2 regions of the Kocuria arenosa genome follow, and region 2 is predicted to be linked to the other one. Evidence: riboswitches for the same ligand, from Rfam matches in the RefSeq annotation. Region 2 holds a riboswitch; the other holds the start of a gene.
What was found. Region 2 has a riboswitch for S-adenosylmethionine ahead of ACFYE3_RS00880 (ABC transporter ATP-binding protein). Riboswitches for the same ligand answer to the same signal wherever they lie in the genome.

Region 1 (9,740 bases), on a different contig from region 2:
CCGGACCGGAGCACGGGTCCGGGTCCGTGCTCAGCACACAGGTGCGCGCGGCCGTCTTCGCCGGCGCGCGGGGCGGCTACCGGCCGGAGGCCGTCGACGAGCTGCTGGACGCGGCCGAGGACTCGCTCGCCGCGGCCGAGCGCGAGCGGTGCCTGCGCGCCCGGGGCCCCGAGGCCTGGCAGGAGCACCTCGACGCCCTGACCCGGCTCCTCCGGAACCGTCTCGACCGGCCGCGCACCCAGCGGTTCCGGCGGCCCTCCCGGCCACGGGCCCAGGGCTACTCCGCGGCCCACGTGGACGTGCTGTGCGAGCGCCTCGGCGCCCGGCTGGAGGGTGCCGCCCCCCTCGATCCGGCCGAGCTGCGCCGGGCCGTCTTCCCTCCCGCGCAGGGCGAGCGCAGCTACGAGGAGCAGCAGGTGGACGCCTTCCTGGACCGGGCCGTGCAGCTGCTCCTGGCCTCTCCCTGAACCGGGCCACCCCAGGGGTCTGTGTATACATGCTGCACCGGGTGCCGTCCAGAATCACCCTTTGATGTCATTTCTGACCCCGAAAAGGCAACTTCTGGGTGTTTGACCTTGCTCCTGTGCATACAAAGGCCTAGTGTGGGCCACATCACATGAGGAGGTAGCCCATGTCCAACCAGCCACCCATCGACGCCGACGATCTCGTCGCCGACGTCGACTTCCCCGCGGCCCAGCGGTCGCCAGAGTTCCAGGAGCTGCGGAAGACCCACCGCGGCTTCGTCTTCCCGCTCGCCATCGCCTTCCTGGTCTGGTACCTGCTGTACGTGGTGCTCGCCATGTACGCGCCGCAGCTGTTCGCCATCCAGGTCGTCGGCAACGTCAACCTGGGCGTCGTCCTGGGTCTGCTCCAGTTCGTCACGACCTTTGCCATCACCGGCGCCTACGTCGCCTTCGCCAACCGCAAGCTGGACCCGAAGGCCACGGCCATCCGGGAGCGTCTCGAGCCCAGCCTCGGCACCATCGGCGGCGCCCACGGACAGGAGAACTGACCGATGCACCACGTGTACACCGCGCTCGCACCCATGGCGGCGACCACCACGGAAACGGTCGGCACGCCCTGGATCAACATCTCCATCTTCGGCGCGTTCGTTGTCGTCACGATGGTCATCGTCCTCCGCGCCTCGAAGTCCACGTCCACGGCGGCCGACTACTACGCCGGCGGCCGCGGCTTCAGCGGCACCCAGAACGGGCTGGCCATCGCGGGCGACTACCTCTCGGCGGCGTCCTTCCTGGGCATCGTGGGCGCGATCGCCCTCCAGGGCTACGACGGGTTCCTCTACTCGATCGGCTTCCTCGTGGCCTGGCTCGTGGCGCTGCTGCTGATCGCCGAGCTCCTGCGCAACACCGGCAAGTTCACGATGGCCGACGTGCTGTCCTTCCGCCTGCGCCAGCGCCCCGTGCGCGTCGCGGCGTCCATCTCCACCCTCGCCGTGTCCGCGTTCTACCTGCTGGCCCAGATGGCCGGCGCCGGTGCGCTGGTGTCGCTGCTGCTGGGCATCGGCTCACGGGCCGGGCAGTCGCTCGTCATCGTGGTCGTGGGCGTGCTCATGATCGTCTACGTCCTCGTGGGCGGGATGAAGGGCACCACCTACGTGCAGATCATCAAGGCAGTGCTGCTGGTCTCCGGCGTGGCGGTCATGACCGTCTGGATCCTGGCGCTCTACGGCTTCAACTTCTCCTCCCTGCTCGGTGACGCGGTCGCCGTCTCCGGCAACCCGGCGATCCTCGAGCCGGGCCTGAAGTACGGCGTGAGCGAGACCAGCAAGCTGGACTTCATCTCCCTGGGCCTGGCCCTCGTCTTCGGCGCCGCGGGTCTGCCCCACGTGCTGATGCGCTTCTACACGGTGCCCACGGCCAAGGAGGCCCGCACCTCGGTGGTCTGGGCGATCGGCCTGATCGGCCTGTTCTACCTCTTCACCCTCATCCTGGGCTTCGGCGCGGCGGCCCTCATCGGTGCCGAGCGGATCCAGGCGGCACCGGGCGGCGTGAACTCCGCGGCCCCGCTGCTGGCCTTCGAGCTCGGCGGATCGCTGCTGATGGGCATCATCGCGGCGGTGGCCTTCGCCACGATCCTCGCGGTCGTCGCCGGCCTGGCGATCACGGCCTCGGCCTCGTTCGCCCACGACATCTACACCAGCGTCATCAAGAAGGGCGACTCCGATCCCCGCAAGGAGCTTCGGGTCGCCAAGACCACGGTGGTGGTCATCGGCCTCGTGTCCATCGCGGGCGGCATCGGCGCGCAGGGCCAGAACGTCGCGTTCCTCGTGGCGCTCGCCTTCGCGGTCGCGGCCTCGGCGAACCTGCCGACCATCCTGTACTCCCTCTACTGGCGGCGCTTCACCACCCGCGGCGCGGTCTGGTCGATGTACGGCGGCCTGATCATCTCGGTGGGCCTCATCATCTTCTCCCCGGTCATGTCCGGCACCGAGACGTCGATGATCCCGACGGCCGACTTCGCGTGGTTCCCGCTGCAGAACCCGGGCATCGTCTCGATCCCGGCCTCCTTCCTCCTCGGCTTCATCGGTTCCATGACGGAGCGCCGTCTCGAGGACCCGGTCAAGCAGTCCGAGATGGAGGTGCGCTCCCTCACAGGCATCGGCGCGGAGAAGCCCGTCGCCCACTGACGGATTCCCCGCTCCCACCTGGGAGGACGTCCGGCCCGCCCGAAGCCACGGCTTCCGGCGGGCCGGTCCGTGTCCGGGGACACACGTCGATTCGCCATAGAGAACAGACAGGCGGCTGACCGTCGGCTAGGGTGATGGACAGAAGCAACCTCAGAGTATTCCAGGGATACTCGCCGGTTGCGTACAATGAAAGTCCCTCCCGGGACGGATAAGGAGCCATCATGGGAATCATCAGCTGGATCATCCTCGGCCTCATCGCCGGCGCCCTCGCCAAGCTCATCATGCCGGGCAGCCAGGGCGGCGGCATCATCGTCACCATCGTCCTCGGCATCGTCGGGGCCCTCCTCGGAGGCTTCCTGGGCTCGCTGATCGGCATCGGGGACCTGGAGTCCGCGTTCGACATCGGCACCATCATCACCGCCGTCGTGGGAGCCCTCATCGTGCTCTTCATCTGGGGCGCGGTCTCCGGCCGCAAGGGTCGCGCCACGCGCTGACCCGACCCCGTCGGTCGCCGAGGCCCCGTCCACCGTTTCCGGTGGACGGGGCCTCGGTCCGTCCCGGGCCGGGCACCCCGGCCCGCCGGAGGCGCGGGACCGGGGACGCCGGCTGGGGGATACTGGGGCCATGACGCCCCCCGCCTCCCCTCCACGCGCCCGCCCGACGCCCGAGCTGAGCGCGCTGGCCGCCGCAGGTCCCCGCAGGATCAGCGTCCTCGGCTCGACCGGCTCGATCGGCACCCAGGCGCTCGACGTCGTGCGGGCCGCCCGCGGGCTCGAGGGCGCGGCCCCGTTCACCGTGGTCGCCCTCGCCGCCGGAGCACGCCATCTCGAGCTGCTCGCCGACCAGGCCGTCGAGACCCGCGCCGCGGTCGTGGCGACCAGCGGCACCGGTCAGGACGCCGCCCGGCTGGCCCGTCTGATCGCGGAGCGGGCCGCGGCCGCCGGGGCGGCGGGCTACCGCCCCGGCATCGAGCACGGGCCCGGTGCGGCGTCCGCGGCCGCCGCACATCCCGGCGCGGATCTCGTGCTCAACGGCATCACCGGCTCCATCGGGCTCGCCCCCACGCTGGCGGCGCTGCGGGCCGGGCATAAGCTCGCGCTGGCGAACAAGGAGTCGCTGATCGCCGGCGGCGCCCTCGTGAAGGCCGCCGCCGCGGCCACCGGGGACCCGGACGCCCTGATCCCCGTGGACTCCGAGCACTCGGCGCTGGCGCAGGCGCTGCGCGGCGGCACCGCCGGAGAGGTCGACCGGCTCGTGCTGACGGCCTCCGGCGGACCGTTCCGCGGCCGGTCCCGCGCGGAGCTGGAGTCGGTCACGCCGCAGGACGCGTTGCGCCACCCGACCTGGGACATGGGCCTGATGGTGACGACGAACTCGGCGTCCATGGTGAACAAGGCCCTCGAGGTGCTCGAGGCCCACCTGCTCTTCGACGTCCCCCTCGAGCGCATCGACGTGGTGGTCCACCCCCAGTCGGTCGTGCACTCCATGGTCCAGTTCGTGGACGGCTCCACCCTCGCCCAGGCCTCGCCCCCGGACATGCGCCTGCCCATCGCCCTCGGCCTGGCCTGGCCCCACCGGGTGCCCGGCGCCGCCCGGCCGTGCGACTGGACGCGCGCCACGGAGTGGACCTTCGAGCCCCTCGACCCGGTGGCGTTCCCGGCCGTCGAGCTCATCAAGGCGGCGGGGGAGCGGGGCGGGACCTTCCCCGCCGTGTTCAACGCGGCCAACGAGGAGGCGGTGCACGCCTTCCACGACGGCCGGATCCGGTTCCCCGCCATCGTGGACACGGTCGAGGCGGTGCTGGGCGAGCACGACGACGGCGGCCCGCTGGAGCTCGAGGCCGTGCTGGCGGCCGAGCGCTGGGCCCGCCACCGGGCCCGCGAGGTCCTCGCCCGCTGACGGGACGGGAGCCGCCCCCGCCGCACGTGCTAGTGTGTCGGGCGGATGACGAGTCCCAGCGCGAAGCCCTGGCTTGCTGGGCGGCAACCCTCTCCCGTAGTGGGGTGCCCCAGGTGAACCATCCGGCACCGGCCATCGACGGCCGGCGGCAAGTACGGTCCGACCGCGCACGCGCCCTCCGGCGCGCCCTCGACCGTGGCCGCCGGACCCACGGCGCCGGTCGAGACCTCGGACACCCCGGACCCACGGAAAGGCACCACATGCGATCGCAGCGCCTCCCCCTCCTCGCCCTGGCCACGACCCTCGGCCTCACCCTCACCGCCTGCGGCGGCTCCGGCGGGGAGTCCTCCGGCGAGGGCGCCCTCGCCGACGGCAAGGTCACCATCGGCGTCGTCGGCTCCCACCCGACCCACGACGTCCTCCAGCAGCTGGCCGAGGAGCAGGGCGTCACCGTCGAGTACGTCGACTTCTCCGACTACAACCAGCCCAACCCGGCCACCGAGTCCGGCGACGTGGACATGACCTGGTTCCAGCACGTCCCCTTCCTCGCGGACTACAACAACTCCGCCGGTGGCTCGATCACCCCCATCGGCTCGACGTCGATCTACCCGCTGGGCCTGTACTCCAACGAGCACGACTCCGTGGAGCAGTTCCAGGAGGGCGACGAGATCGCCGTGCCCAACGACGCCGTGAACCTCTCCCGGGCCCTGCTCGTGCTCGAGTCCGCCGGCCTCGTCGAGCTGACCAGCGACACCCTCATCCCCACGGAGCTCGACGTCGACACCGAGGCCTCGAAGGTGCGGGTCACCCCGGTCTCCGCGGAGCAGACGGTGCTCTCCCTCGACTCGGTGGCCGGCTCGGTGATCAACAACGACTTCCTCGCCCGCGCGGACATCGACCCGAAGTCCGCACTGGCCCAGGACGACCCGGAGGCGGAGGGCTCGCGCGCCTACGTCAACCTGTTCACCACGACGGAGGAGCTCGCCGACGACGAGACCCTCCGGCAGGTCGCGGACCTCTACCACGAGCAGGCCGTGATCGACGCCGAGATGCAGGAGACCAAGGACACCGCCGTGCCGCTGCAGCTGGAGCCGGAGGAGCTCCAGGAGCTGACCACCCGCTACCAGCAGGAGCTGAAGGACCAGGAGCAGTGAGCGCGGCGGTCCCCGCCGGGCCGTCCGCCACCGGGCGCCCGGACGAGGTGCTCGTCTCCTTCCGCAACGTCTCCAAGACCTTCCGCACCGGCTCGGGGCGCGCGGCGCGCGAGGTGGTGGCGGTCGACGACGTCAGCCTCGACGTCCGCCGCGGCGAGATCTTCGGGGTGATCGGCTACTCCGGGGCGGGCAAGTCCACCCTCGTGCGCCTCATCAACGGGCTCGAGCCCGTGTCCTCGGGGTCCCTGACCGTGGAGGGCTTCGAGGTGGCCGGGCGGCGCGAGACCGAGCTGGCGCCGGTCCGGCAGGAGATCGGCATGATCTTCCAGCAGTTCAACCTCTTCACCTCCCGCACCGTCGCCGGCAACGTCGAGTACCCGCTCAAGCGGGCCGGCTGGCCGAAGGAGGAGCGCCGGGCCCGGGTGGCCGAGCTGCTCGAGTTCGTGGGCCTGTCCGCGCGCGCCGGCAACTACCCGGAGCAGCTCTCCGGCGGGCAGAAGCAGCGCGTGGGCATCGCCCGCGCCCTGGCCACCAGCCCGAAGCTGCTCCTGGCCGACGAGTCGACGAGCGCCCTCGACCCGGAGACCACGCAGGAGGTGCTGCAGGTGCTGCAGCGGGTCAACCGGGAGCTGGGCATCACGATCGTGATCATCACCCACGAGATGGACGTGGTCCGGGCGATCGCCGACCGCGTGGCCGTGATGCAGGACGGGAAGGTCGTGGAGCACGGCTCCACCGTGGACATCTTCGCCCGGCCCCGCACCGAGACCGCCCGCCGCTTCGTCTCCTCCGTCCTGCACTCGGTGCCCGACGCCCGCGAGGTGGAGCGGCTGCGCCGCGCCCACCGCGGGCGCCTGGTGATCGTGGACGTCGGCGACGGCGTGGACATCGGCGGGGTGCTCTCCGACGGCGCCGCCCGCGGTGTCCGCTTCACCATCGCCTACGGCGGGATCAGCGTGCTCCAGGAGCAGTCGTTCGGGTCGCTGACCTTCGAGCTGACCGGCGAGGACACGGACGTGCAGGCCGTGGTCGACGCGATGTCCCGCATCACGACCCTGAGAGAGGTGGCCGCGTGAACGACTGGTCCGTCCTGGGACCCGAGCTGCTGTCCGCGCTCGGGGAGACCCTCTACATGGTGGCCGTCACGCTGCTGCTCGCCGGTCTGCTCGGCCTGCTCGTGGGCGTGGGCCTCTACGTCACCCGCCGGGGCAACATCCTGGAGCACCGGGCGGTGCACGAGGGCCTCAACCTCGTGGTGAACTTCGTCCGGCCGATCCCGTTCATCATCCTGCTCGCCGCGCTCGGACCGGTGACCCAGGGAGTCGTCGGGACGCGGCTGGGACCCAACGCGGCGATCTTCGCGATGACCATCGGGGCGATGTTCGCGGTGGCTCGCATCGTCGAGCAGAACCTGATGAGCGTGGACCCCGGCGTCGTCGAGGCGGCCCGTTCGATGGGGGTCTCCCGGGCCGGGATCATCACCACGGTGATCCTGCCCGAGGCGCTGGGCCCCCTGGTGCTCGGCTACACCTTCCTCGTCATCGGCATCACGGACATGTCCGCGATGGCCGGGGCCATCGGCGCCGGCGGCTTGGGCGACTTCGCCCTGCGCCTGGGCTACCAGCGGTTCAACGACGAGGTCACGTGGGCGGCCGTCGCCGTCATCGTGGTCCTGGTCCAGCTCGTGCAGGTGGTGGGCAACCGGCTGGCCCGCCGGATCCTGCGCCGCTGAGGCGTTCCGCCCGGCGCCCTCCGACGGCCGGTCGCCTCCTCCGGGAGGCGACCGGCCGTCGTCGTGGCCTGGTGCGCCTGCCACGCACCGTCCAGGATGGTGGTGCAGACTGGTCCTCGCCGTGCCGAGCGCACGGCCCCGTCCCCGGCGCCCGCCGGGGACCCTCGACGATCCCGGGAGGTCCGACGGATGGGCGTCGTGCTGTTCCTCGTGGGCGTGCTGCTGGCCGCCGTCGCCATCGCGGTCTCCATCGCCCTCCACGAGATCGGCCACCTGGTGCCGGCCAAGCTCTTCGGCGTGCGCGTCACGCAGTACATGGTGGGCTTCGGGCGCACCGTGTTCTCCCGCCGGCGGGGCGAGACGGAGTACGGGCTCAAGGCGGTCCCGCTGGGCGGCTACATCTCGATGGTCGGGATGTACCCGCCGCCGCGCGCGGGCACGACGGCCCGCGCCTCGAGCACCGGCGTGTTCCAGCAGCTGGCGGCCGAGGCGCGCGGCGCCGCCGTCGACCAGCTCGCCCCCGGCGACGAGGACCGCGTGTTCTACCGGCTGCCCGTGTGGAAGCGGGTCGTGATCATGCTCGGCGGCCCGGTGATGAACCTCCTGCTCGGCGCCCTGTGCCTCGCCGTCCTGCTCTCCGGCTTCGGGACGGCGACGCCCACCACGACGGTCGCCTGGGTCTCCGAGTGCGTGGTGGCCGCCGAGCGCCAGGCCGCCGGGCAGACCGAGTGCCGGCCGGAGGACCCCCAGGCCCCCGCGAACGCCGCCGGGCTGCGCCCCGGGGACGTCGTCACGGCCGTCGACGGCGCCCCGGTCGCCTCCTGGGACGAGCTCACCGGCCGGATCCGGGAACGGGCCGGGGAGCGGATCCCGGTGGTGGTCGAGCGGGACGGGCGGACCGTGTCCTCGGCGCTCACCCCCATCCTGTCGTCGCGCCCCGTGCTGGACGCCTCCGGCGCCGCCGTGACCGGCGAGGACGGCGCCCCCCGCTACGAGGAGGTCGGGTTCATCGGCATCAGCCCCACGACCGAGCCCGTCCGGCAGCCGCTGACCGCGGTGCCCGGGGCGGTGCTCGACGGGCTGCAGCAGATCGCCGGGGTGGTGCTGCACCTGCCGCAGCGGGTCTACGAGGTGGGGGAGGCGGCGTTCTCCGACGCGCCGCGGGACCCCGACGGTCCGATCTCCGTGGTCGGGGTCGGCCGGATCTCGGGGGAGATCGCCGCGCACGAGGAGATCGCGCTGCGGGACAAGGCCGCCTCCCTCGTGGGCCTGGTCGGCTCCGTCAACCTGGCCCTGTTCGTCTTCAACCTGCTCCCGCTGCTGCCCCTCGACGGCGGGCACGTCGCCGGGGCGCTGTGGGAGGCGCTGCGGCGGGGCAGCGCCCGGCTGCTGGGCCGCCGCGACCCCGGCCCGTTCGACCCCGCCCGGCTGCTGCCGGTGACCTACGCGGTGGCCGTGCTGATGATCGGGATGTCCGTGCTGCTGATCTACGCGGACATCGTCAAGCCGGTCCGGCTGTTCTGAGTCCGCCCCCGGCGGTCCGGACCCGGGGCCGCCGGGCGTTCGGCGAGGGAGGAATCACCCTCCGCCGCCCGGGGTCCGCCCCGGAGCATGGGGCACAATGGGAACCGGCGACGGGCCCGGCGAGCGGGTCCCGGCGCCACCGCTCCAGCTCCTGCCCTCGATTCCTCGGAGGAACTCCTTGACCCCGGTCAGCCTCGGCATGCCCGCCGCGCCCCAGCCCGTCCTCTCCCCGCGCCGGAAGACCCGGCAGATCCGGGTCGGGTCCGTGGGCGTCGGCTCCGACTCGCCGGTGAGCGTGCAGTCCATGACGACCACCCCCACCACGGACATCAACGCGACCCTGCAGCAGATCGCCGAGCTCAACGCCACCGGCTGCGACATCGTGCGGGTGGCGTGCCCGTCCCAGGACGACGCCGACGCCCTGCCGATCATCGCCATGAAGTCCCCGATCCCGGTGATCGCCGACATCCACTTCCAGCCGAAGTACGTCTACGCCGCCATCGAGGCCGGGTGCGCGGCCGTGCGCGTGAACCCGGGCAACATCCGCAAGTTCGACGACCAGGTCGGCCAGATCGCCCGCGAGGCCAAGGCCGCCGGGGTGTCCATCCGGATCGGCGTGAACGCGGGCTCCCTCGACCAGCGGATCATGGACAAGTACGGCAAGGCCACGCCCGAGGCGCTCGTGGAGTCCGCCGTGTGGGAGGCGTCCCTGTTCGAGGAGCACGACTTCCACGACTTCAAGATCTCCGTCAAGCACAACGACCCGGTCACCATGGTCCGGGCC
Region 2 (9,740 bases):
CCCCCTCGCGGCAGCCGTCGTCGAAGACCACCGGGTCCTCGCCGGCGACCTCCAGCTGCGCGTTGATCCGGTCGAGCAGCTCGAGCACGGTCATGTCCGGGCTCGCGTCCGGGACGTCGTAGGCCGTGAAGCCCCCGGGCTCCTCCGGGGAGGGCTGGCGCCACACGTCCACGGTCAGGGAGAAGGTGCTCACTCGCTCGGGTCCTTGTCGTCTCGAAGAAGGGTCGTCCCCCAGGAGGCCGTCCCGCAGGAGGTCGTCCCGCAGAGGGGAGAGGGCGGTCACGGGGCTCAGCGCACCGCGCGGGTCAGCACGGCCACCGGGATCGTGGTGTTGCCGGCGGCCACCGCGGCGCCGAAGGCGTTCGCGGCGATCCGGAGCCGCCGCTGCACCTGCCGGTCGCCGCCCACGCCGACGTCGTTGGCGATCTCCGGGATGCCGTGCACCAGGTGGGCGGCCAGCGCCGCCATGGACACGGCGTAGGCGGCGGCGACCGGCGGGCGGGAGAGGCTGGCCACGAGGTTGGCGTGGGCGCTGCCGTGCTCGAAGCCCCGTGCGGCGGCGGGCCGGGCGCCCAGGGTCAGGTCGAGGACGTGGAAGGCCGTGAACAGCCCGAGCACGCCGCCCGTGCTGCGCATCGAGCGCTTCGCCACCGCCCACGGGGAGCGACGCCGACCCCGCGGGCGCCGGCCGGTGCGTGGCAGCAGCGTCCCGTTCGCCGCCCAGGACCGCGCGGTGAGCACCGCAGCGGCGCCCGCGTGGACCACGAGGCCGGCGGTGAGCACGCCGCGGGCCGCCCAGAGCACCGTGCCGCGCGGCAGCACGGGGGCGCCGGCCGTGCGGAGGAACTCGGCGTAGGCGTTGAACTTCTCCTCGCCCTGGTAGATCTTCAGGTTCCCCAGCATGTGCACCAGCACGTAGCCCGAGAACAGGGCGCCGGAGGCGGCCATCGCGAGCTTGAGGTCGGCGTTCGGCAGGGCGGGCAGCAGCCCGTCCGGCGTGGAGCGGGCAGTGCCTGCGGGGCGGGGGGAGTCGTTCACAGCATTCATCCTAGGGGCGGGGCGGGCTGGGACGTCACAAGTCTCAACGTCCTTGCGGAGGGGGTCGCAGGTCGTCGTGCGGCGGCGCCGAGGAGTCGCCTCCCGCCTCCGCGCGGACCCGGGGGGGGCGTTCCTCGTCGGGGTGAGCGGCTCGTGCCGACGAGCAGCGGCCCCTCGGGCAGGGCAGCGCCGGGAACGACTCCGCGGGGCGGGGTCCTACCGCCGCGCCGCCAGGACTCCGGCGATGCGCTCGAGCGACTCCTCGTTCTGCAGCGAGGACCGGTCGCCCAGCGGGGCGCCCTCCCACAGCTGCGCGAGCAGGCGCCGGGTGATCTTCCCGGAGCGGGTCTTCGGCAGGTCCGGGACCGCCACGACCGCCCGGGGCTTGGCGATCGGCCCGATCTCGTGCGCCACGTGCTCGCGCAGCGCCGCGGTCAGCTCGTCCGCCGGGACCCGCGCGGCCTCGGGGGTCAGCACCACGCAGGCGAGCACCGCGTGTCCGGTCAGCTCGTCGCGCACCGGCGCGGCACCGGCCTCGACCACCCACGGGTGGGTGACGAGCGCCGACTCGATCTCGATGGTGGACAGCCGGTGCCCGGAGACGTTGATGACGTCGTCGACCCGCCCGAGGATGTAGATGTCCCCCTCGTCGTCGTAGCGGGCGCCGTCCCCGGCGAGGAACCAGCCCTGCTCCGCATAGGCCTGCCAGTAGGAGGACAGGTAGCGCTGCGGGTCGCCCCACACGGTGCGGGCCATCGACGGGCCGGTCCGGTCCACCACCACGAAGCCCTGCACCCCGGACGGGACCGTTTCCCCGGCCTCGTCGACCACGCGGGTGGAGATCCCCGGGACCGCGCGGGTCGCGCAGCCGGGCTTGAGGGCGGTGCGCGGCGCTCCGTCGTCGAACGTCCCCGGGGGCGCGAACTGGGGGTCGTGCGGACGCGGGGACATCACGGTGGCGCCGGTCTCGGACTGCCACCACGTGTCCACGAACGGCACCTCGTCCCGGCCCAGCTGGGCGCGCAGCCAGCGCCAGGCCTCGGGGTTGATCGACTCGCCCACGGAGCCGAGCAGCCGGATCGAGTTGAGGTTGTAGAGCGGCGGGACGCCCCGCGGGAACGCGCCCATCAGGGAGCGGATCAGCGTGGGCGCCGTGTAGTAGGTGGTGACCCCGTAGCGCTCGACGACCTCGAAGTGCCGGCCCCAGTGCGGGGTGTTCGGGGTGCCCTCGTAGATCACCTCGGACACGCCGTTGACCAGCGGCCCGTAGATCTCGTAGGTGTGCGCGGTGACCCAGGCGAGGTCGGCGGTGCACCAGTGCACGGCGGCGTCGACCTTCGCGCGGTCGTTGACCGTGGCCAGCTCGTCCGGGTGGAGCCGGCCCTCGTCGTCGAGCACGTCCGGCAGGAGGTCGAAGAGCAGGGCGTGCGTGTACGCGGCCTGGACGAGGTAGCCGCCCATGGTGTGCACCAGGCCCTTGGGGCGCCCGGTGGTCCCCGACGTGTAGATGATGAACAGCGGCGTCTCGGCGTCGAACGCCTCGGGCACGTGCACGTCGGACTGCTCGGCGACCAGCTCGTGCCACCACACGTCCCGTCCGCGCGTCCACGGGACGGCGTCCTCCTCCTTGGAGTGCGTGCCCCGGGTGCCGCGCGGCAGGTCCGTGCGGCCCGGCCGGGAGGTGCGGCGCACGACGACGACGTGCTCGATCGCGTTGTCGCCGCCGCAGGCCTCGTCGGCGACGCCCTTGACGGGCACCACGGCCCCGCGCCGGTGCTGCCCGTCCGCGGTCACGAGGACCTTGGCGCCGGTGTCCTCCACGCGGAAGCGCAGGGCCTCGGCGGAGAACCCGCCGAAGACCAGCGAGTGCACCGCGCCGATGCGGGCGCAGGCCAGCGTGATGATGACGGTCTCCGGGATGACGGGCAGATAGATCACCACTCGGTCGCCCTGCTCCACGCCCAGGGCGAGCAGGGCGTTGGCGGCGCGGGAGACCTCCCGCTGCAGGTCGGCGTAGGTGTAGACCAGCCGGTCCCCGGGCTCGCCCTCGAAGTACAGGGCCACGTGCGCGCCGCGGCCGGCCTCGACGTGGCGGTCCACGCAGTTGTGGGCCACGTTCAGCTTCCCGCCCTCGAACCACGCGATCTCCGGGACCGACCAGGTGGGGCTGCCGTCCTCGTCCGTGCCGATCCGCTGCGGGGCCTCGAAGCGGTGGGCCGTCGTCCACGGCTCGGCCCAGTCCAGCCGGGACGCCTGGTCCTCCCAGAACGCGATCCGGGCCTCGTCGGAGACGAGCGCGGGATTCGGGGTGGGGGAGGAGGGATTGCTCCAGCTCTGGCTCACGGTGCTGCGGTCCTTTCCTGTCGGCACGGACCCGGCCTGCCCGGTTCCTGCCTGCTCGGTTCCAGTCTGCGCGAGATCTGTCCGTGCGGTTCGTGCTCGCACGGCCGCCGTCCGCCCGGTTCCTGCTCGCACGGCTCCTGCTCGCCCGGACGGGTCCACGGTGCCAGGCGCACGTGTCAGGCCCATTTCTTGACGGCCCACTTCTCGAACACGCCCAGCAGCGCGTCCGAGGCCTTGCCGAGCACCGCCAGCAGGACGATCGCCAGCAGCAGGCGGTCGGTGCGGCCGTTGTTCTGCGAGTCGGTGAGCAGCCAGCCCAGGCCCATGGACGCCCCCAGCAGCTCGGCGGCCACGAGGAACAGCCACGCCTGGGCCAGGGCCAGGCGCAGCCCGGAGATCACCGACGGCATGACGGCCGGCAGCTGCACCGTGGTGAGCAGGCGCAGCCCGTGGAGCCCGAAGGCCCGTGCCGCCTCGAGGAGGTTGCGGTCCACGTGCTGCAGGGCCGCGGAGACGGTGGTGTAGACGGGGAAGAACGCACCGATGGCCACCAGCGTGACCTTGGAGTCCTCGCCGAGACCGATCCACAGCAGCAGCAGCGGCACCCACGCCAGGGACGGCACCGCGCGGAACGCCCCGATCGTGGGGCCCACCAGCGTGGAGCCCCAGCGGGAGAGGCCGATGAAGGACCCGGCCACGAGTCCGAGCCCCGCGCCGATCAGGAAGCCGATCAGCACGCGCTGGGTCGAGATGCCCACGTGGGTCCAGAGGTCCCCGCCGGCCAGCAGGCCGATCCCGGCCTCGAGCACCGCGAGGGGGGCCGGCAGCTGCACGGCGCTGAAGACCCCGGCGGTGGACAGCACGTGCCACAGCACCAGCAGCGCCGCGGGCAGCAGCAGGCCCAGCACGGTGCGCAGCAGCGGCCGCCGCCGGGGGGCGGCCGCTGCTGCGGGGGCGTCCTCGACGCGCTCCGCCTCCGCGGCGGGGCTCAGCGGCTGCGTCACTGCTGGCCCCCGACCAGCTCGGCCGCGCGGGAGGCGTCGGCGTTCTCGGCATAGGAGCTCTCCACGATGCTCCCGAGCGCCTCGTCGATCTGCTCCTGACCGGCCACGTCGTCGGACTCGACGAAGATCGGCCCGACCTTCTCCAGGACCGCCAGCTGCTCGTCGCCGGGCACGTGGTCGATGTCCAGGTTGGTGCGCTCGAGCACCTTCCCGGCCACCGACAGCTCGATCCCGGCCGCCTCGGAGAGCAGCTGCGCGGTCTCCTCGGGGTTCTCCTGCGCCCACTCCCGGGCGTAGGCGTAGACGTCCACCACGGTCTGGGCGGCCTCGGGCTGCTCCTCGAGGAAGCTCTCGTGGGCGTTGAGGAAGCCGTAGGTGTTGAAGTCGACGTTGCGGTAGAACAGCTCCGCGCCGTTCTCCTCCGCGGCGGCCATGATCGGGTCGAGCCCGGACCAGGCGTCCACCTGGCCGTTCTCCAGGGCGGCCCGGCCGTCCGCGTGCTGCAGGTTCTGGATCGTGACGTCCCCGGCGTCCACCCCGGCCTCATCGAGGGCCTGGAGCAGGAAGAAGTACGGGTCGGTGCCCTTGGTCGCGGCCACGGTGCGGCCCTCGAGGTCAGCGACCTCCTGCACCTCGCTGCCGGCGCCGGTGACCAGGGCGGACCACTCCGGCTGCGAGTAGAGGTCGATCACCTGGATCGGGGTGCCGTTGCTGCGGGCCAGCAGCGCCGCGGAGCCGGCGGTGGAGCCGATGTCCACCGCCTCCGCGCGCAGCGCCTCGTTGGCCTTGTTCGACCCGGCCGACTGCACCCACTCCACCTCGATGCCCTCCTCGGCGAACGCGGTCTCGAGCCAGCCCTTCTCCTTGATCACCACGGAGAGCGGGTTGTAGGTGGCCCAGTCCACGCGGACGGTGCCGTCCCCGGCGGCCTCCGCGGGGGCCTCGCCGGAGCCCTCACCGGCCATGCACCCGGTCAGGCCGAGGGCCAGGACGGCGGCGAGCGCGGGGATCGTGCGGACGGAACGCTGGGGCAGGGCCATGGCGGAGCCTTTCGGGGTGGGCGGACGGTGCGGGGCGTCGCGGGCGGGCGCCGCGACGGGTCCGGGAAGAGGAGTGGGAGCGGGCCGCGTCAGCGGGTCGCGGGGTGGTGGGTGTCGACGCCGAGGTGGCCGAGGAGCTGCACGCGCAGCTCGGCGAGGACCTCGGAGGCCCGGTCCCGGGGTCGCTCGCCGGGGACGGCGAGGATCGTGCTGATCGAGGCGGGAGCGGTGGGTCCGGTCCGGCCCAGGACCACGATCCGGTCCGCGAGCTGCAGCGCCTCGTCGACGTCGTGGGTGACGAGCAGGACGGTGGTGGGCTGGGCCGCGTGGATCGTGAGCAGGAGGTCCTGCATCTTCAGGCGGGTCAGGGCGTCGAGCGCGCCGAAGGGCTCGTCCAGCAGCAGGACCCCGGGAGTGCGGGCGAGGGCCCGGGCCAGGGACGCCCGCTGGGCCATGCCGCCGGAGATCGCGCGGGGACGGTGGCCGGCGTGCGCGGTGAGCCCGACCAGGCGCAGCAGGTCGTCGATCACGGCGTCCCCCTCGTCCCGGGGGAGCCCGCGGGGCAGGCCCAGGCGGACGTTCTCGCGCACGGAGCGCCACGGCAGCAGGCGGGGCTCCTGGAAGGCGACCGCGCAGCGCGGGTCGATCCCGGACACGGGGGTGCCGTCGATGAGCACCCGGCCCGCCGAGGCGGTGTCGAGCCCCGCCGCCGCCCGCAGGAGCGTGGACTTGCCGCACCCCGAGGGCCCCAGGACCGCCAGCACCTCGCCGGGCCGGGCCGTGACGTCGATGTCCTGCAGGACGTGGTGCGTCTCGCGGCCGGACGGGAAGGCCTTGCCGACGTGCTCGAACGCCACGGAGAACGCGCGCTTCGGGGTGCCCGGCGCGGCGGACGGCGCAGAGCTCAGCAGAGAAGTGCTCATGATCAACTCCATCGGTCCTGGCATTAGCACCTCGCACGGAGGATCAGACGGATCCGTGCCGGTTGCTGCGACGTCGACGAGCCAGGTCTCTCAGCCGCTCCGGATGGTGACGTCACCAATTGAACGTCCTCGGCGTGTTCCCTGGCAAATCCGTCGCATCCGTGATCGTCGCGACACATCGCTGGCACGCGCGACCTCCGTGCCCCACCATGGACCCATGACGAGCCGCAGAACCCCGGGCCGGGCGGACCTGGTGCGCGACGCCTGCACGGCGATCGGCGCGGTCCTCGACGGCCTCGGCGACGACGACTCCTGGGCCGCCACGGGGTGCACGGGGTGGTCGGTCCGGGACCTCACCCACCGCTGCACGATGGACGCGCAGCGGGGGCTGGTCGCCCTGCACACCCCCACGACCGCCCGCCCGGACCGGGACGCCGCCACCTGGTGGGCGGACCGGGGCGGCGACCACGCGGGAGTCGCCGAGGGGCGGCGCCAGGCTCGCGTGGCCGCGTCCATGGTCCTGGACTGGGAGCCGGTGCGCGCGCTCTACCGGGAGACCGCCCGGGCGCTCGTGCACGCGGCGGGGCACTGCGGCAGCGGCGGCGCCGTCCGCACCCAGGGGCACGTGCTGCGCGTCGAGGACCTGCTGAGCGCGCTCACGGTGGAGGCCACGGTGCACCACCTGGACCTGATCCAGCACCTCGACGGCTCCCCGGGCCCCGCCGTGGACGGGCTCGCCGAGGTCCGCCGGGTCCTCACCGACCTGTGGGAGCGGGAACCGCTGGAGCACTGGAGCGACGAGCACTTCGCCCGCGTGGGCACCGGCCGGGCGGAGCTGACCGCCCAGGAGCGCGCGGAGCTGGGCGCGCACGCGGACCTCCTGCCGCTCTTCTCCTGACCCCCTCCCGCACGGGTCCGGTCGCCGGCACGTGCGACCTCGCGCAGGGGAGGGCTCCGTGCCAGGCTGGTGCCATGAGCCGCAACGCCCCCGCCGTCATCGACCGCCTCATGACCCGGCCCGGCCGGTGGGCGGTGGTGGGACTGACCGGCAACACGGCCCGTCCTGCGCACTCGGTCGCCCGGCAGATCCGGGACGACCTCGGCATGACGATCATCCCGGTGAACCCGAAGGGCGAGCCGGTGCACGGCGAGCCCGGCCACCGCACGCTCGCCGAGGTCCCGGGGCCGATCGACGTGGTGGACTGCTTCGTCAACTCCCGCCGCGTCGGCGCGGTCGTGGACCAGGCCATCGCCGCGGGCGCCGCGGCGGTGTGGCTGCAGCTGGGCGTCGTCGACGAGGCCGCGGCCGCCCGGGCGGAGCGGGCCGGCCTCGACGTCGTCATGGACACCTGCCCCCTGATCGAGCTCCGCTCCCTGCTCCGGCGCGGCTGGACCCTGGACCCGGGCCGGACCCCGCGGCTCGCCCCGCCCGCCTGAGCTGCTCGCCCCGTCCACCCGCTCGAACGGCACCGTTTCGGTGCGGCGGGGGCCGCGCGGGGGTTGCGCCGGGTCCGGGACGACCCGCTAAGCTGTCCTGCGACGACGATGACGAGTCCCGACGCGAAGCTCTGGCTGGTCGGGCGGCAACCCTCTCCCGTAGCGGGGTGCCCCAGATGAACATCGGGCCGCGGTGCACGTGCTCCGCGGCAAGTACGGCGCCCACCAGTGCGTCGGACCCGCGAGCAGGTCTCCACGACGCACGGGCGCGGGTCGGCATCGACCCGGGAGGAACACCCATGAGCAAGCGCATCGCCCTGAACGCCTTCGACATGACCTGTGTGGGACACCAGGCCCCCGGCTTGTGGAAGCACCCCCGTTCCCGGGCGGACGAGTACAACACCATCGAGTACTGGACGGACGTCGCCCAGCTCCTGGAGAAGGGGCTCTTCGACGCGCTGTTCCTCGCGGACGTCGTCGGGTACTACGACGTCTACCAGAACTCCGCGGCCCCGGTGATCCGGGACGCCACCCAGATCCCGGTCAACGACCCCTTCATGCAGATCTCCGCGATGGCGGCCGTGACGAAGCACCTCGGCTTCGGCGTGACCAGCGCGATCACCTACGAGCAGCCGTACCCGCTCGCCCGGAAGTTCGCGACCCTCGACCACCTCACGAAGGGCCGGATGGGCTTCAACGTGGTGACGTCCTACCTGAAGTCGGCCGCCGAGAACCACGGGCTGACGGAGCAGATCTCCCACGACGAGCGCTACGAGATCGCCGAGGAGTTCATGGAGGTCTGCTACAAGCTCTGGGAGGGCTCCTGGGAGGACGGCGCGGTCAAGCGCGACCGGGTCAACGGGGTCTTCGCCGACCCGGCGCTCGTCCACCCCATCCAGCACCACGGCAAGTACTTCGACGTGCCGGGCATCGGGCTGACCGAGCCGTCCCCGCAGCGCACGCCGCTGATCTTCCAGGCCGGGGCCTCGTCCCGCGGGCGCGCGTTCGCCGGCCGCCACGCGGAGGCGGTCTTCGTGGGCGGCATCCGCCCGGACCTGACCCGCGTGGTCACCGACAAGCTGCGCGACGAGGCGCAGGCGCAGGGCCGGGACCGGGACGACCTCAAGATCTTCGCGATGCTGCACGTGATCGTCGACGAGACCGATGCGAAGGCCGAGCAGAAGCGCCGCGACTACGAGCGGTACGCGGACACCGACGGCGCGCTGGGCCTCGTGGGCGGCTGGTCCGGCGTGGACCTGGGCCGGTACGACGAGAACGACGTCCTGGAGTACATCAGGACCGACTCGATCCAGTCCTTCCTGACCCCCTTCACCACGGCCGACCCCCACAAGAAGTGGACGGTCAAGGAGGTCGCGAAGCACATCTCGATGGGTGGCATGGGCGTGCCGATCGTCGGCTCCCCGCAGACCGTGGCGGACGAGCTCGAGCGGTGGATCGACGACGGCGGGCTGGACGGCATCAACCTCGCCTACCACGTGTCCCCGGGCTCGTTCGAGGACTTCGTGGAGTGGGTCGTGCCGGAGCTGCAGAAGCGCGGCCGCTACCGGATCGGCTATGAGGGCACCACGCTCCGGGAGAACCTCTACGGCGCGGGCCAGACCAAGGTGCTCGGCACCCACCCCGCCGCCGCGTACCGGGGTGCCTACGCGGGCCGGCCGTCCGCCGCGGACACCCCCGCCCGCGCACTGGTCCTCTGACGCCCGCCCGGTGACCCCGGGACGCCGTCGGCGCCGGGGTCGCGAGGCGCCCGCGCCGGGGCCACCGGGCGGGAAGCGCACGAGGGGCCCCGCACCGGGGGCCCCTCGTGCGCTCCGGGTCAGGACGCCGGTGCGGCGCTCCATCGCAGCAGGGCCGCCACGTCCGTGCCGTGGGGCAGCGCCCCCGGCGGCACGAAAACGGGGCGGCCGTCGGTCAGCACCGCGGCGCGCACCAGG

Region 1: it holds a riboswitch for S-adenosylmethionine, as region 2 does, so the genes downstream of both, ACFYE3_RS11620 (MetQ/NlpA family ABC transporter substrate-binding protein) here and ACFYE3_RS00880 (ABC transporter ATP-binding protein) in region 2, are expected to answer to the same signal.

The regions. Positions count from the first base shown of each region.
Region 1 is NZ_JBHZTA010000006.1:78,821-88,560, reverse strand. It holds gene ACFYE3_RS11645 (DivIVA domain-containing protein) at 1-467, shown strand, start outside; gene ACFYE3_RS11640 (DUF485 domain-containing protein) at 632-1,012, shown strand; gene ACFYE3_RS11635 (solute symporter family protein) at 1,016-2,647, shown strand; gene ACFYE3_RS11630 (GlsB/YeaQ/YmgE family stress response membrane protein) at 2,869-3,141, shown strand; gene dxr (1-deoxy-D-xylulose-5-phosphate reductoisomerase) at 3,272-4,546, shown strand; SAM riboswitch class IV at 4,591-4,707, shown strand; gene ACFYE3_RS11620 (MetQ/NlpA family ABC transporter substrate-binding protein) at 4,807-5,700, shown strand; gene ACFYE3_RS11615 (methionine ABC transporter ATP-binding protein) at 5,697-6,776, shown strand; gene ACFYE3_RS11610 (methionine ABC transporter permease) at 6,833-7,432, shown strand; gene ACFYE3_RS11605 (M50 family metallopeptidase) at 7,622-8,956, shown strand; gene ispG (flavodoxin-dependent (E)-4-hydroxy-3-methylbut-2-enyl-diphosphate synthase) at 9,135-9,740, shown strand, end outside.
Region 2 is NZ_JBHZTA010000001.1:180,849-190,588, forward strand. It holds gene ACFYE3_RS00855 (2Fe-2S iron-sulfur cluster-binding protein) at 1-193, opposite strand, end outside; gene ACFYE3_RS00860 (succinate dehydrogenase) at 289-1,047, opposite strand; gene ACFYE3_RS00865 (AMP-binding protein) at 1,255-3,381, opposite strand; gene ACFYE3_RS00870 (ABC transporter permease) at 3,558-4,385, opposite strand; gene ACFYE3_RS00875 (aliphatic sulfonate ABC transporter substrate-binding protein) at 4,382-5,425, opposite strand; gene ACFYE3_RS00880 (ABC transporter ATP-binding protein) at 5,515-6,348, opposite strand; SAM riboswitch class I at 6,354-6,458, opposite strand; gene ACFYE3_RS00885 (maleylpyruvate isomerase N-terminal domain-containing protein) at 6,566-7,246, shown strand; gene ACFYE3_RS00890 (CoA-binding protein) at 7,321-7,785, shown strand; SAM riboswitch class IV at 7,893-8,007, shown strand; gene ACFYE3_RS00895 (LLM class flavin-dependent oxidoreductase) at 8,085-9,503, shown strand; gene ACFYE3_RS00900 (baeRF2 domain-containing protein) at 9,623-9,740, opposite strand, start outside.